DNA from 3 places in the Vibrio celticus genome. Region 1 is predicted to be linked to each of the others. Evidence: riboswitches for the same ligand, from Rfam matches in the RefSeq annotation. Region 1 holds a riboswitch; each other region holds the start of a gene.
What was found. A riboswitch is a leader RNA that binds a small molecule or an ion and turns the genes downstream of it on or off. The one in region 1 is predicted to bind thiamine pyrophosphate.

Region 1 (4,517 bases):
TTTTCACGATAACGCCACCTTTGATGAGCTTCTTGTTGTTTGTTGAGAAGCAGCTGGAATATCAGGTCGATAGCGGTATTGAGTCATCAATCGTGGATGTGTTTTCACTGCTGTTAGAGCAACAACAAGTGAGCAAGAACATCGATCCTCGAATCCGGGCGGTACAAAGACTGATCGCGGATAATTACACGCAGCCGTTATCCATTTCACAACTTGCAGAAACGGCCTGTTTGAGCCCCACTCAATTTAAAAAACGCTTCAAAGAGTGCCTGGGCATCAGTGCGCTTAAATACATCACTCGCTATCGTATGGAGAAAGCCCAAGCCTTGTTAACTCATACTGATTTACCGGTTCAATTGATTGCTGAAAATGTGGGTTATAGTGATGTTTCTGCTTTCAGTCGTCGCTTCTCTCAGCACTTTGGAATGTCCCCAAGGGCGTTTCTAGGCTCAATGAAAGAGAGTCTTTAGAAACAACAATAGCGTCCTTTCGGCAAACTAACTTTTATCAATCTTCACTATTATCTATTTCAGAACTGAAAATTAGGTAATAGAAATGAATCTTACCATCAATCGCGTTAACGAATTCCAAACAGGCACTTTAGCCATCTTCTTTGCTTCCATTTTATGGGGCACGACAGGCACCGCCGCAAGTTTTGCTCCTGATCTAAGCCCATTAGCGATTGGTGCTTTCTCTATGGGGGTCGGCGGCCTAATGCAAGCGGGCTTAGCGTATCGAAAAATCCTACTCGCCTTCGATAAACTTTTGCAGAACAAGAAGCTGTTGGCAGTGAGCGCTTTGGCTTTGGCGATCTATCCTTTAGCTTTCTATTCTTCAATGAAATTATCAGGCGTGGCGATTGGTACCGTGGTTTCGATTGCAACCGCACCTTTCTTTTCGGCATTGTTAGAGTGTCTGATTAGCAAAAAGAATAATATCAACAAACGTTGGTTCACTAGCTTTGCGATTGGTGTGGTGGGTATTGGGTTGTTGGTGTTTTCAGAATCTTCATCTACGAATGAGTCAGGTGATGATCTCAAGCTGTTGGGTATTGCTTTAGGTTTGCTAGCAGGGTTGTGTTACGCCATTTATTCTTGGGCGACAAAAGCACTGATAGACAAGGACATTGAGTCTCAAGCGGCGATGGGCAGTATTTTTGGCCTTGGTGCGATGCTGTTGCTACCAACGCTCTGGTTTACGGGGGAGAACCTGTTTTCCTCGCAGATTAACGTATTAGTCATCAGTTATCTGACGTTAATTCCACAATGCTTGGGCTATATCGCGTTCAGTTTTGGTTTACGCCACGTGACCGCGAGTAGCGCCAATCTGCTGACTCTGTTTGAACCAGTAGTTGCAGCGGTGCTTGCCGTCTGCGTTGTCGGTGAGCTGATTCCTTTTATAGGTTGGCTAGGTATGTTTCTGATTGTGCTGTGCTTGTTGATACAGTCGAAGCCAGCTAAAGGAACGTTATAAGTATTTGTTTTGTAATGCCTAATTGAAATTTATTCATGCGTAATTCTTATAATTGAATAAAATCAGTATCTCAGTTGTGAGAGTGCTGTTACTATCGCTATCAATAGTCGGGGGGCATATACCTTATTTGGTGTTTGCTGAGATCGTTAGTCGAGACCCGTTGAACCTGATTCAGTTAACACTGGCGTAGGGAACTATAAGCACTCGATCTACGTCTGCACTCATGAAGACTGTTCATGAATCTATTGCGACTTCTCCTTCGATCGGTGTTCGTTCTCCTACGTCTTGTAAGATAGTAGGAGCGACAATGACACACAGTTCTATTTCAAAAGATTTAACACCAAAAACCTCAGTTTCACAGCACTCTGCTGATGGTTCGATTCGAACGAACACTCCGATTGTATTGACGATCGCTGGCTCAGACAGTGGCGGCGGTGCGGGTATTCAAGCTGATATTAAAGCTATGTCTGCTACAGGTAGTTTTGCTTGTTCGGTAATTACCGCGATCACTTCTCAGAACACGCAAGGCGTTTCCGCCATTTTTCCTATTCCACTCGACCATGTTGCCAGTCAGTTAGATGCGGTTTTTACTGATCTGAATATCGTGGCAGTAAAAGTCGGCATGTTGGCTGATTCGCAAATCATCAAAGTCGTCGCTGACAAAATTAAGCAGTACCAACCTAAGCATCTTGTGATTGACCCTGTAATGGTCGCGACAAGTGGTGACCTTCTCTTAGAAAACTCGGCTATCACCACGCTAAAGCAAGAACTGATTCCGCTGGCAGACATCATTACTCCTAACTTGCCAGAAGGCGCGGCATTAACAGGCAAGCCAGTACCTGAAAGCGAAGCTGAAATGCAGGGCATGATTGAAGACTTACGTGCTTTGGGGGCGAAAGCGGTACTCCTAAAAGGCGGCCACTTAGAGAAGGATGAGAACAGTAACGACCTACTGATTCTCCCGACGACGTCTGCCTTGATTAGCGCGAAGCGTTTCCCGACTAAAAACACCCATGGCACGGGCTGTACGCTTTCATCTGCCATTGCTTCTTTCTTGGCTCAGGGCAACACGCTGGCAGAAGCTGTTGACCTAGGCAAACAATACATTTCTCGCGCGATTGCTCACGCTGATGAGTTACAAGTCGGTCAAGGTCATGGCCCGGTAAATCACTTCTTCGCTGGACACGGTAATGTCCGTTAATACGGTTGGTGTTCAGCTCAGCAATGCCTCCTTACGTTATAACGACAGCGAGCACGCGACTTTGTCTGGGTTGTCGCTTAGCTTAAACGCAGGTAAGTGGACGGTATTGTTGGGTCGAAGTGGCTGCGGAAAAACTACGGTATTGCGTTATCTGGCAGGCTTGCTGGACGACAAGGTGGAGTGGCAGGGTACATTGGCAACGTCCGATGAATTGCCTTTAACGGACCGCATCGCTTACATGGCACAGCAAGACTTGTTACTGCCATGGCTATCGGTTATCGACAATGTATGCCTGAGTCATCGCTTTCAAAATCCAGTTTCTGATAAAGAACAGCAAACCAACCAAGCACTAGAGCTGTTAGCTGCAGTTGGTTTGGCTGATTATGCGAATGCGATGCCGGATCAGTTGTCTGGTGGCATGCGCCAGCGTGTTGCTTTGGCTCGCACCTTAATGCAAGACAAGCCAGTCGTGCTGATGGATGAGCCGTTCTCTGCGCTGGATGCGGTAACAAGACACAAGCTGCAAAGTTTAGCGTGTGAACTGCTAAAAGGTAAAACCGTTGTGTTGATCACCCATGATCCACAAGAAGCGGTGCGCTTGGCGGATAATTTGTATGTGTTGCAAGGCACACCTGCGAATGCTCAGTCTTTATCTGTGCCTCTCACATCAACACCACGAGTGTTAGACGGTGAATGCGCTGAGTTACAACAAGCGATCTTAGATCAGTTGGAGCGTGACTATGAATGATCTAACGCGAAGCGAAGTTGGGGCTCGTTCAACCGACATACAGGCTAGCACTGAACGCCCTCGTCAGATGAATCCCGTTATGCGTTTGATGATCAGCAGTGCTGTGATTCTCGGTTTATGGCAAATGGTGGTCGTTATCTTCGAGATGCCGAGCTTCATTCTGCCAGCGCCTGCAGAAGTCTTTATTAAGCTAATCGAACGTTACGATGTGTTACTCAAACATACATGGGTGACTGCGCAAGAGATCTTACTTGGCTTGCTACTCGGTTTGTCGATGGGGCTATTTTTCGCCCTGCAGATGTTGATGTTCGAACCACTAAAACGCTGGCTGTTACCTATCTTAATCGCTAGTCAAGCGATCCCTGTGTTTGCGATTGCGCCAGTATTGATGCTGTGGCTTGGTTATGGCATCGCCTCAAAAGTGGTGATGGCGGCGATCATTATCTTCTTCCCTGTGACCACATGTTGCTACGACGGCTTACGTAATACACCGACAGGCTATCTCGATCTTGCCAAAACGATGGGCGCATCGAAATGGCAATTACTGCGTTATATCCAACTGCCTGCTGCGCTGCCAACATTAGCGTCTGGCATTCGTGTAGCGGTGGTTATTGCCCCAATTGGCGCGGTCGTCGGGGAGTGGGTGGGTTCGAGTGAAGGGCTGGGTTACCTAATGCTACAGGCCAACGCGCGAATGATCATTGATGAGATGTTTGCGGCCTTGTTTATCTTGGCGGTGCTCTCTATCTCGCTCTACTTCATCACAGACAAGTTACTCAAAAAAGCTATCCCTTGGGAGAACCAGTAATGGTTCGATAACACTTGTTTAATAAAGCTCCGCTCACGCTATTTATCTAAACAAAACTTCGTTAAAAATTAGCTCTATAAACACAATAATAATATTCAAAAGGAAAGGTTAACTATGAAAAATACCAAATTGGTAGGTGCAGTGGCACTGCTTGCTTCGCTAGTTTCAGGTCATGCATTAGCGGATTCTGAACAAAAGAAACTGACACTGATGTTGGATTGGTTTGTGAACCCGAACCACGGCCCAATTGTGATTGCTCAAGAGCGTGGCTATTTTGCTGACCAAGG
Region 2 (4,517 bases), on a different replicon from region 1:
TAAACAACCAACAGCACAAACTACGCTTCTTTATGAGAACTGTTCTCAATATTTTGTTACATTTTGGTCGTTATTACTAAAAGGCAACAAATATGGATATCTCCCGTCGTAAGTTTATTCAATCATCTCTCGCTATATCTGCACTCACTGTACTGCCCGCTTGCTCAATGAAACGGTCGGTTAATGAACAAGGCAAGTATGTTTACGACCTAACGGCAGAGCCTTCAACCGCTGAAATCGTGACGGGGTTTGAGACTAATATTCTAGGCTTTAATGGTCAGATTCCAGCGCCAACGATTCGGTGTCGCCAGGGGGAGAAGGTAACAATCCGTTTTACCAACAAGCTATCAGAACCGACGACTATTCATTGGCACGGTTTAAGGATTCCTATCGGAATGGATGGAGTACCTTTCTTAAGCCAACCACCGATCATGCCTGGTGAAACATTTATTTATGAATTTACGCCACCAGATGCTGGTACGTTTTGGTATCACCCACATATGAATAGCGTTAAACAGCTTGGTATGGGCTTGGTTGGTCTTATTATCGTAGAGGAGAGTATCCCAGTGCCGTTTGATGAAGAACACGCACTGATGCTTAAGCATTGGCATATAGATAAGAAAGGCCAATGGAAAGATCTAATGATCCCACGACTCAGTGCCCGTATGGGTACGCCAGGAGAGTGGAGTAGCGTTAATGGAATACATGAGCCTGCCTATCAGTTAAAACAACATGCAACGACCAGGCTGCGTATCGCAAATGTCGATAATACGATCACTTACCCTATTGCTGTCGAAGGGGCAGAGGCATGGGTGATTGCCATTGATGGTAACCCTGTAAAAACGCCTTATAAACTGACTCAACATAAAATTGGCCCAGGGATGCGAGTGGATATTGGATTGATAGCACCCAAAGCCGGTGGGCGAGTGAGCGTCCTTCAAATGAAAGGACGCTTTCCTTTCTCTTTGTGTGAGTTCGAGGTTGTAGATTCAACCCTTGTTGAGAATCGCTCTCTACCTTCTTTACCCCTTAATCCTGTGACCAACTTAGATTTGGTTAATGCAGAAGAAATTGACTTTTTATTTGAATGGGAAGGGGCGGTTTCTCCAGTATCCAAAGATGGAAAATCTATGCCTAAGTTTTGGCTAACTAATAAACGAGCATGGGAGGGGATGAGCAAAGATAATATCCCTGAACCTTTGGCGACTTTAGATCTGGGAAAAACCTATATATTCGATCTAAAGAACGTCACTCAATACCATCATCCTATCCATATTCATGGACATACTTTTACAGTACTCGAACTTGACGGGAAGAAAGTTGAAGAACCTTTCCATACCGATACAGTGTTACTTGGAAAAAATGGCCGAGCTAAAGCTGCATTTGTAGCCGACAACCCTGGCCGCTGGATGTATCACTGTCATGTTATAGAACACATGAAAACGGGTTTGATGGGATATATTGAAGTTAAGTGACACCTGTAACGTTTAATATTTGCGCATGCATTCTTAGTTTCTACCCTCGCTTTTATCGGCGTTAAAGCTAGAATATAGGGATTATTGTTTGGGAGGATTCATGGGTCAGTTATCTATTCTAGGTTTTATCGCCATCGGTGGCGCGTTTGGTGCTTGTTCACGTTACTTGATTTCAGAGTTATGCGTTGTGATGTTAGGGCGTGGTTTTCCTTACGGTACGCTGACTGTTAACGTAATTGGCTCTCTGATTATGGGATTGCTCATCGCCGCGTTTGAAAATGAGATGGTTGCGACGGAGCCGTGGAGACAAATTATCGGTCTTGGTTTCCTTGGAGCCCTGACGACATTTTCTACGTTTTCGATGGATAACGTGCTTCTTATGCAGCAGGGTGCGTTTTTCAAGATGGGGCTCAATGTACTGCTCAATGTGGTTCTCAGTATTTCAGCCGCATGGATCGGCTTCCAACTTCTGATAAAGTCTTAAAACTTTCTTACGATTTGTTAACAACTCGACTTGGTTTATCCAAGCCGTTTTTATATACTCGATCGTACTTGTCGGAGTGCCATATGGCTGAGACCGTTAACTCGGGATCCGTTGAACCTGATCAGGCTAATACCTGCGAAGGGAACAAGAGTAGATATCTAACTAGAATCCTTCTAGAGATCTATCTCCAGATCACAACTGCATTTTCTTGCTGTGATCCCTCTTGTAGCATCTTATCCGTCAAGCATTTTTATCCCTATAAATAATGGCTAAAAGCCAAGGAAAAATGCTATGTCGAGTCGTAAACAAGCAAGACTGGAAGCGAAGAATTTCATTGATTCTTTATCCGTGCAACCTTATCCAAATTCAAAAAAAGCTTACATCCACGGATCTCGCGAGGACATTCAAGTCCCTGTACGAGAAATATCACTAGCAGATAGCCTTGTTGGTGGTACCAAAAAAGATCCTGTATTCGAACCTAATGCGCCAATTCATGTATACGACACCTCTGGTGTTTATACTGACCCTATGCACGAAATTGACCTTTACAGTGGCCTTCCTAAGTTACGAGAGCAATGGATTGAAGAGCGTGGTGATACAGAACTGTTAGACGATGTAAGTTCTGTCTACACCAAAGAGCGTTTAGAAGATGAAACTCTAGACGACCTTCGTTACGGTAATCTGCCTAGAATTCGTCGCGCCACTGGCGATCAATGTGTTACTCAGCTGCACTATGCTCGTCAGGGAACTATTACTCCTGAGATGGAGTACATTGCGATACGTGAGAACATGGGACGTCAGAAGTTTGCTGATGAGCAGCTGAACCACCAACACCCTGGCCATAACTTTGGCGCAAACCTGCCGAAAGAAATCACCCCTGAGTTCGTGCGTAAAGAAGTCGCTGAAGGCCGAGCTATCATCCCGTCGAACATTAACCACCCTGAATCCGAGCCGATGATTATTGGCCGAAACTTCTTAGTTAAAGTGAACGCCAATATCGGTAACTCTTCAGTAAGTTCTTCGATTGAAGAAGAAGTTGAGAAGTTAGTATGGTCAACTCGCTGGGGTGGAGATACCGTGATGGACCTTTCTACCGGTCGTAATATTCACGAGACTCGCGAATGGATCTTACGTAATAGCCCAGTACCAATTGGTACGGTTCCTATGTATCAAGCGCTTGAAAAAGTGAATGGCGTTGCGGAAGACCTTAACTGGGAAGTGATGCGCGATACTTTGATTGAACAAGCAGAGCAGGGTGTTGATTACTTTACTATCCACGCAGGCTTATTGCTTCGCTACGTTCCTATGACCGCTAAACGTGTGACTGGTATTGTCTCTCGTGGCGGCTCTATCATCGCTAAATGGTGTCTTGCTCATCACCAAGAAAGCTTCCTTTATACCCACTTCCGTGAGATCTGTGAGATCTGTGCGAAGTACGATGTCGCTCTGTCATTAGGTGACGGTCTACGTCCAGGTTCGATTGCTGATGCCAATGATGAAGCTCAATTCTCCGAATTACGTACTTTGGGTGAGTTGACTAAGGTTGCTTGGGAATACGACGTGCAAGTGATCATTGAAGGTCCTGGACATGTGCCAATGCACTTAATTAAAGAGAACATGGACGAGCAGTTAGAGCACTGTCATGAAGCACCGTTCTATACATTAGGTCCATTGACTACCGATATTGCCCCTGGTTATGACCACATTACCTCTGGAATTGGCGCGGCCATGATTGGTTGGTACGGCTGTGCGATGCTCTGTTATGTAACCCCTAAAGAGCATCTAGGCTTACCAAACAAAGAAGATGTGAAGACTGGCCTGATTACTTACAAGCTGGCTGCACACGCTGCAGACTTGGCTAAAGGACATCCGGGTGCACAAATCCGAGATAACGCTTTATCAAAGGCACGTTTTGAATTCCGTTGGGAAGACCAATTTAACCTAGCTCTTGACCCGGAAACTGCGCGCTCTTTCCATGATGAAACCTTACCGCAAGAGTCGGGGAAGGTTGCTCACTTCTGCTCAATGTGTGGCCCTAAATTCTGTTCAATGAAGATCTCTCAAGAAGTTCGAGAGTACGCGAAAGACACTGAACAAGTGGCTGCTGATCAGGCTATAGAAATTAAGATGCTTGATAATCCGTTGGAAGGGATGCGTCAGAAATCACAAGAGTTCCGTGATACTGGCTCTGAACTTTATCACCCAGCAGTAGGCGCAAAAGAAGCTCAATTAGAGGAATAATGACAGTGAAGATTCTTATCCCATCTCAAAATATTGAGCTAACGGGAGAGGTGCAAAGCTGTCTATTAGTTGCTAAGCGACAAGGCTTGGCAACCGATGCAGTTGAGTTGGGTATAAGCCCAACTCAATGCTTCTCCATCGTTGATGCTCAGCAAGCGTTATCTATTGGTTTTGCTCATGATGTTGATTCATTGGCGGAGTGTCGCTCAAGTGAGCTTGATCATATCGTTGATTACAGTCATTCAGTGGCGCTAGCTGATATCCGCTGTGCCTTGGAACAAACTCCGAATGCTATCTATATCGGTGTCTTAGATGAC
Region 3 (4,517 bases), on a different replicon from region 1:
ACAACGGCTGCGGCTTCCATCTGATAGCTGCCTAGCAATTGGAATAGATACAAAGGTAGTGTTCTAAAATCATGACTGCCAAACAAGGCAATCGCACTTAAATCTCCCATTGCAAGCATGAAGCTAATTGAGAATGCGTGTGCCATAGGTTTACGTAATGCTCGCCATTCCACGAGTCTGAATCGGGTGAAGCCCGTCATCCCTAAGCTCGCACACACATACTGATACTGCTGAGACAGGTGCAGCATAGGTTGAGCTAAGGTTTTAATCACGTAAGGCAGCGCCATCAAGCTATTCACGGCAATCACAATAAAGAAAGCCAAGCTGAATACATCGGTAAATGAACGCAGCAATAAGAAAAGACCAGTACTGATGACTAGACCCGGCGTCACTAAGATAATAGTGCCAATCAGTTCGATTTTATCGGCTCGAAAATTCTTATTCTGCAAGCGCCATGCACGACTGGTCAGCAGTATCGCAATACCAATAAAAACGGCGATAACACTGGCCAAAGAAGCGACACGAACTGAGGTCATTAACGCCGCCCAAAACGGTTCACTCCTGAGTACCGTCAATGCTTGTGAATTAATACCACTAAAGATAACCATGGCTAATGGCGGCAATACCAGCATTGAGACTACGATGATCCAAAAGCTATCCCAAGCTTTTGACCACCAGCTGTCCTTAACCAAATATTTCTCTTCCGACAGCTGGCTGGCTGTCACAGAGATTGGCTTAGACAGGCGCTGAATACTCACCGCTAACACACCACACAGTAGCATTTGCCATATTGCGAGTAACGCACCCGCCTGTAAGTCAAAGTCGAACTTAATCGCTTGATAGATGGCTAGTTCAATAGTGGTCGATTTCGGACCTCCACCAAGAGCCATCACTGTTGCAAAGCTGGTGAAGCACAACATGAAAACTAAACCACAAACATGTGGTAGTTGTTGTCTTAAACGCGGCCATTCGACCCATTTAAATTTATTCCAATGACTCATACCCAAATGAGCACACAACTTATGTTGCTCGGCAGGCACGGTATCCAAACCCTGTAAAAGCAGGCGGCTAGCATAAGGCAGATTAAAGAAGACATGCGCCAGCAAAATGCCATTCAAACCATAAATCGAGAATGGTAATTCAATGTCGAAGTTAGCCAAAAATTTAGCTAACCAGCCACTGTTGCCATAAATCGCGAGCAAGCCAAATACACCGACCAACACAGGCAGAACCAAAGTCGACGCGAACAGTCTTAACAACAAAGCTCGTCCAAAAAATTGCCTGCGACACAGAGCGTGAGCAACGGGTATAGCAAAGCCAACACTCAGCACAGTTGAGAGTATCGCTTGATAAAAACTGAATTTCGTTACATGCCAATAGTAAGGATCTGACCATACTTGGCTGATATCAAGAGAAGGGGCATTGCTAAGCAATGCCCCAACTGCTGAAACCACGAAGGCGGTAATGAGTATCGCAACCCAGATCCCGACCGTAGGTGTTTTCTTTATCATAAATTAATTATTTACCGTAAATGGCCCAAACATCACGAATGAGCCTTTAAGTACAGGACGCTCATCTTTTTAATAGTAAGTTAAAAAGTAAGTGCACTCTGCCATTCGCGAATCCAAGGCTTGCGCTTAGCGGCAATTTCTTCAGGCGTAAAGCTCAGAGCTTTCTGCGGTACCGTTAACTGCTCGAACCCTTTTGGTAGTTCGATGCCAGTCACTGGGTACATCCAGTTGCCCGTTGGCATCGCTGATTGGAATTCGTCACTTAGGATAAATGCCATAAACTCATCGGCAAGTTTTTCGTTCTTACTGCCTTTGACCTTAGCTGCCACTTCCACTTGAGTGTAATGACCTTCTTCAAAGCTTGCTGCTGCGTACTTAGAATCACTTTCTGCAATGATGTGGTAAGCCGGAGAAGTCGTGTAAGACAAGACTAAGTCCGACTCGCCTTCTAAGAACATAGAGTAAGCTTCAGACCAACCTTTAGTCACAGTAACCGTTTTCTGAGCGAGCTTCTTCCACGCCGCTGTCGCTTCATCACCGTAAACAGACTTCATCCATAGCATCATGCCTTGACCTGGCGTTGAAGTACGTGGGTCTTGGTAAATAACCTTGAGGTCATCACGTTGCTCAACCAGCTCTTTCAAACTCTTAGGCGGGTTGGCTAATTTCTCTTTGTTATAGATAAACGCAAAGTAACCAAAATCATAAGGAACAAAGGTGCTGTCGTTCCAACCGTTAGGAAGTGTCACTGATGACGTATCAACACTGTGCTCAGCCAATAAGCCCGTCGCTTTCGCCTCAGCCATTAGATTGTTATCTAGGCCTAACACGATGTCTGCTTTGCTGTTACCACCTTCAAGACGCAAGCGGTTAAGAATAGACACGCCATCTTCTAGCGCGACAAAATTCACATCACAGCCACACTTTTCTTCAAATGCTTTTTCAACGGCAGGACGAGGGCCCCAATCCGCAGCAAAAGAATCATAGGTATATACAGTTAGAGTATTGTCTGCAGCAACGGCAGAAAAAGAGATGGCTGTAGTAACAGCAAGAGTTGTTAATGTGAATTTCACTGGACGCTCTCCATGGTCTGAGCGGCACAGGTTTGAGGGAGGAGAACGGTAGAAGTTGGTCCTAACTCAATTCCTACGCCAGCATTATCTGGTTCAGGTTTACGGGTCCCAAGCACTTGCTTGATCTCAGCTCGCATTCATTATTTGAATGGTTCGCTCCCCGATGAGTGTTCAGAATTGTAATTCGAATTTTAACAATAAGCTATCAAGTTTGGATCAATTACGTTGATCGTAACCCCAACGTGGCACTAAACCTTGCTCAATACCAAGATGATCCAAAATACGCGCCACCATAAAATCGACTAGATCTTCGATCGACTTAGGTTGGTGATAAAAACCCGGAGCCGCAGGCATGATCGTCACACCCATGGTCGAGAGTTTGTGCATATTCTCGAGATGCAGCGTAGAAAATGGCGTCTCACGAACCACCAACAGCAGCTGGCCTCGCTCTTTCATAACCACGTCTGCTGCTCGCTCTATCAGGTTATCTGATAGGCCATGAGCAATTGAAGCTAAGCTTCCCGCAGAACATGGACACACCACCATTTGCTTCGGTGCTGCAGAGCCAGAGGCAACCGGTGAGAACCAATCATCTTTGCCACACACCACCAGCTTTTCTGGGTCGCAACCTAAATGCTTAACCAAAGCTTGTTTCGCAGCATCTGGCCCAGCAGGTAACTTAAGTTCATGCTCAGTCGCCAACACCACTCGCGCTGCCGACGATATCAACAAATAAACCTGATAATCTGCCGCCAATAGGCATTCAAGTAAGCGCAGTCCATAAGGCGCACCAGATGCGCCTGTGAAAGCAAGGGTTATAGCTTGATCGTGTTTTGTCATGTTCTCAATTACTTCAAATTATAAGGTCTTGGATGCCGTTAGCCCTTGAGTGCCAACGCATCCAACAGTTTTTGGTGAATACCACCAAAGCCACCATTACTCATTACCAAGATTTGGTCGCCCGCTTGTGCCTCTGAGACAATTTTAGCAACGAATGCGTCCATGTCATCACTCACGTGTGCGGGTTGATGGCACGCATCGGCCACGTCTTGTACAGACCAATCAATGTTATCCGGTTGGAATAAGTAGGTAGAATCCGCCTGCTTGAGCGAATCAGCCAAGGTTTCTTTGTGCACACCACGCTTCATGGTGGCAGAACGAGGCTCTAAAACGGCAATGATTTTCTTTGTGTCGACCTTATTACGTAAGCCGCCGAGCGTAAGTTCAATTGCCGTTGGGTGATGAGCAAAATCGTCATAGACAGAAACGCCTGCCACTTCGCCTTTAAACTCTAAGCGACGCTTGGTATTAATGAACGTCGCCAGTGATCCACATCCTAAATCAGGCGTGACACCAACATGTCTTGCCGCCGCAATCGCCATCAAAGCATTGTTGACGTTATGATCGCCAACCAAATCCCAATCTACGGTTCCAACACATTCGCCTTGGAAGTACACCTCAAATTTAGAGCCGTCTTTAACTAACTTCTTGGCATTCCAATCACCGAGTTCACCACTCGACTCAGTTTCACTCCAGCAGCCACGGGATAACACATCTTGGATCGCGGTATCTTGCTTCGGTGAGAAAATACGGCCATTACTTGGCACTGTGCGAACCAAATGATGGAACTGTCGCTTGATTGCCTCAAGATCATCAAAGATATCTGCATGATCGAATTCGAGATTGTTCATCACTAACGTTCTTGGGTGGTAGTGAACAAACTTAGATCGTTTATCAAAGAAAGCACTGTCGTATTCGTCAGCTTCAACCACGAAGAACATGCTTTCACCAAGGCGAGCTGAGATACCAAAATTACCCAACACACCACCGACAAGAAAACCCGGTGCGTAACCACAGTCTTCAAGGATCCAAGCCAGCATGCTCGATGTTGTTGTCTTACCATGCGTTCCGGATACCGCCAGAACCCAACGCT

Region 2: another riboswitch for thiamine pyrophosphate. It lies ahead of thiC (phosphomethylpyrimidine synthase ThiC); the one in region 1 lies ahead of thiD (bifunctional hydroxymethylpyrimidine kinase/phosphomethylpyrimidine kinase).
Region 3: another riboswitch for thiamine pyrophosphate. It lies ahead of thiB (thiamine ABC transporter substrate binding subunit); the one in region 1 lies ahead of thiD (bifunctional hydroxymethylpyrimidine kinase/phosphomethylpyrimidine kinase).

Annotation. Positions count from the first base shown of each region.
Region 1 is NZ_AP025464.1:884,409-888,925, reverse strand. It holds gene OCV19_RS19925 (helix-turn-helix domain-containing protein) at 1-470, shown strand, start outside; gene OCV19_RS19920 (DMT family transporter) at 556-1,473, shown strand; TPP riboswitch at 1,572-1,683, shown strand; gene thiD (bifunctional hydroxymethylpyrimidine kinase/phosphomethylpyrimidine kinase) at 1,781-2,674, shown strand; gene OCV19_RS19910 (ABC transporter ATP-binding protein) at 2,664-3,422, shown strand; gene OCV19_RS19905 (ABC transporter permease) at 3,415-4,230, shown strand; gene OCV19_RS19900 (ABC transporter substrate-binding protein) at 4,345-4,517, shown strand, end outside.
Region 2 is NZ_AP025463.1:31,270-35,786, forward strand. It holds gene OCV19_RS00145 (multicopper oxidase family protein) at 93-1,475, shown strand; gene crcB (fluoride efflux transporter CrcB) at 1,576-1,959, shown strand; TPP riboswitch at 2,022-2,120, shown strand; gene thiC (phosphomethylpyrimidine synthase ThiC) at 2,251-4,200, shown strand; gene OCV19_RS00160 (thiamine phosphate synthase) at 4,200-4,517, shown strand, end outside.
Region 3 is NZ_AP025463.1:367,900-372,416, reverse strand. It holds gene thiP (thiamine/thiamine pyrophosphate ABC transporter permease ThiP) at 1-1,511, opposite strand, end outside; gene thiB (thiamine ABC transporter substrate binding subunit) at 1,592-2,584, opposite strand; TPP riboswitch at 2,638-2,757, opposite strand; gene OCV19_RS01765 (flavin prenyltransferase UbiX) at 2,801-3,424, opposite strand; gene mpl (UDP-N-acetylmuramate:L-alanyl-gamma-D-glutamyl-meso-diaminopimelate ligase) at 3,463-4,517, opposite strand, start outside.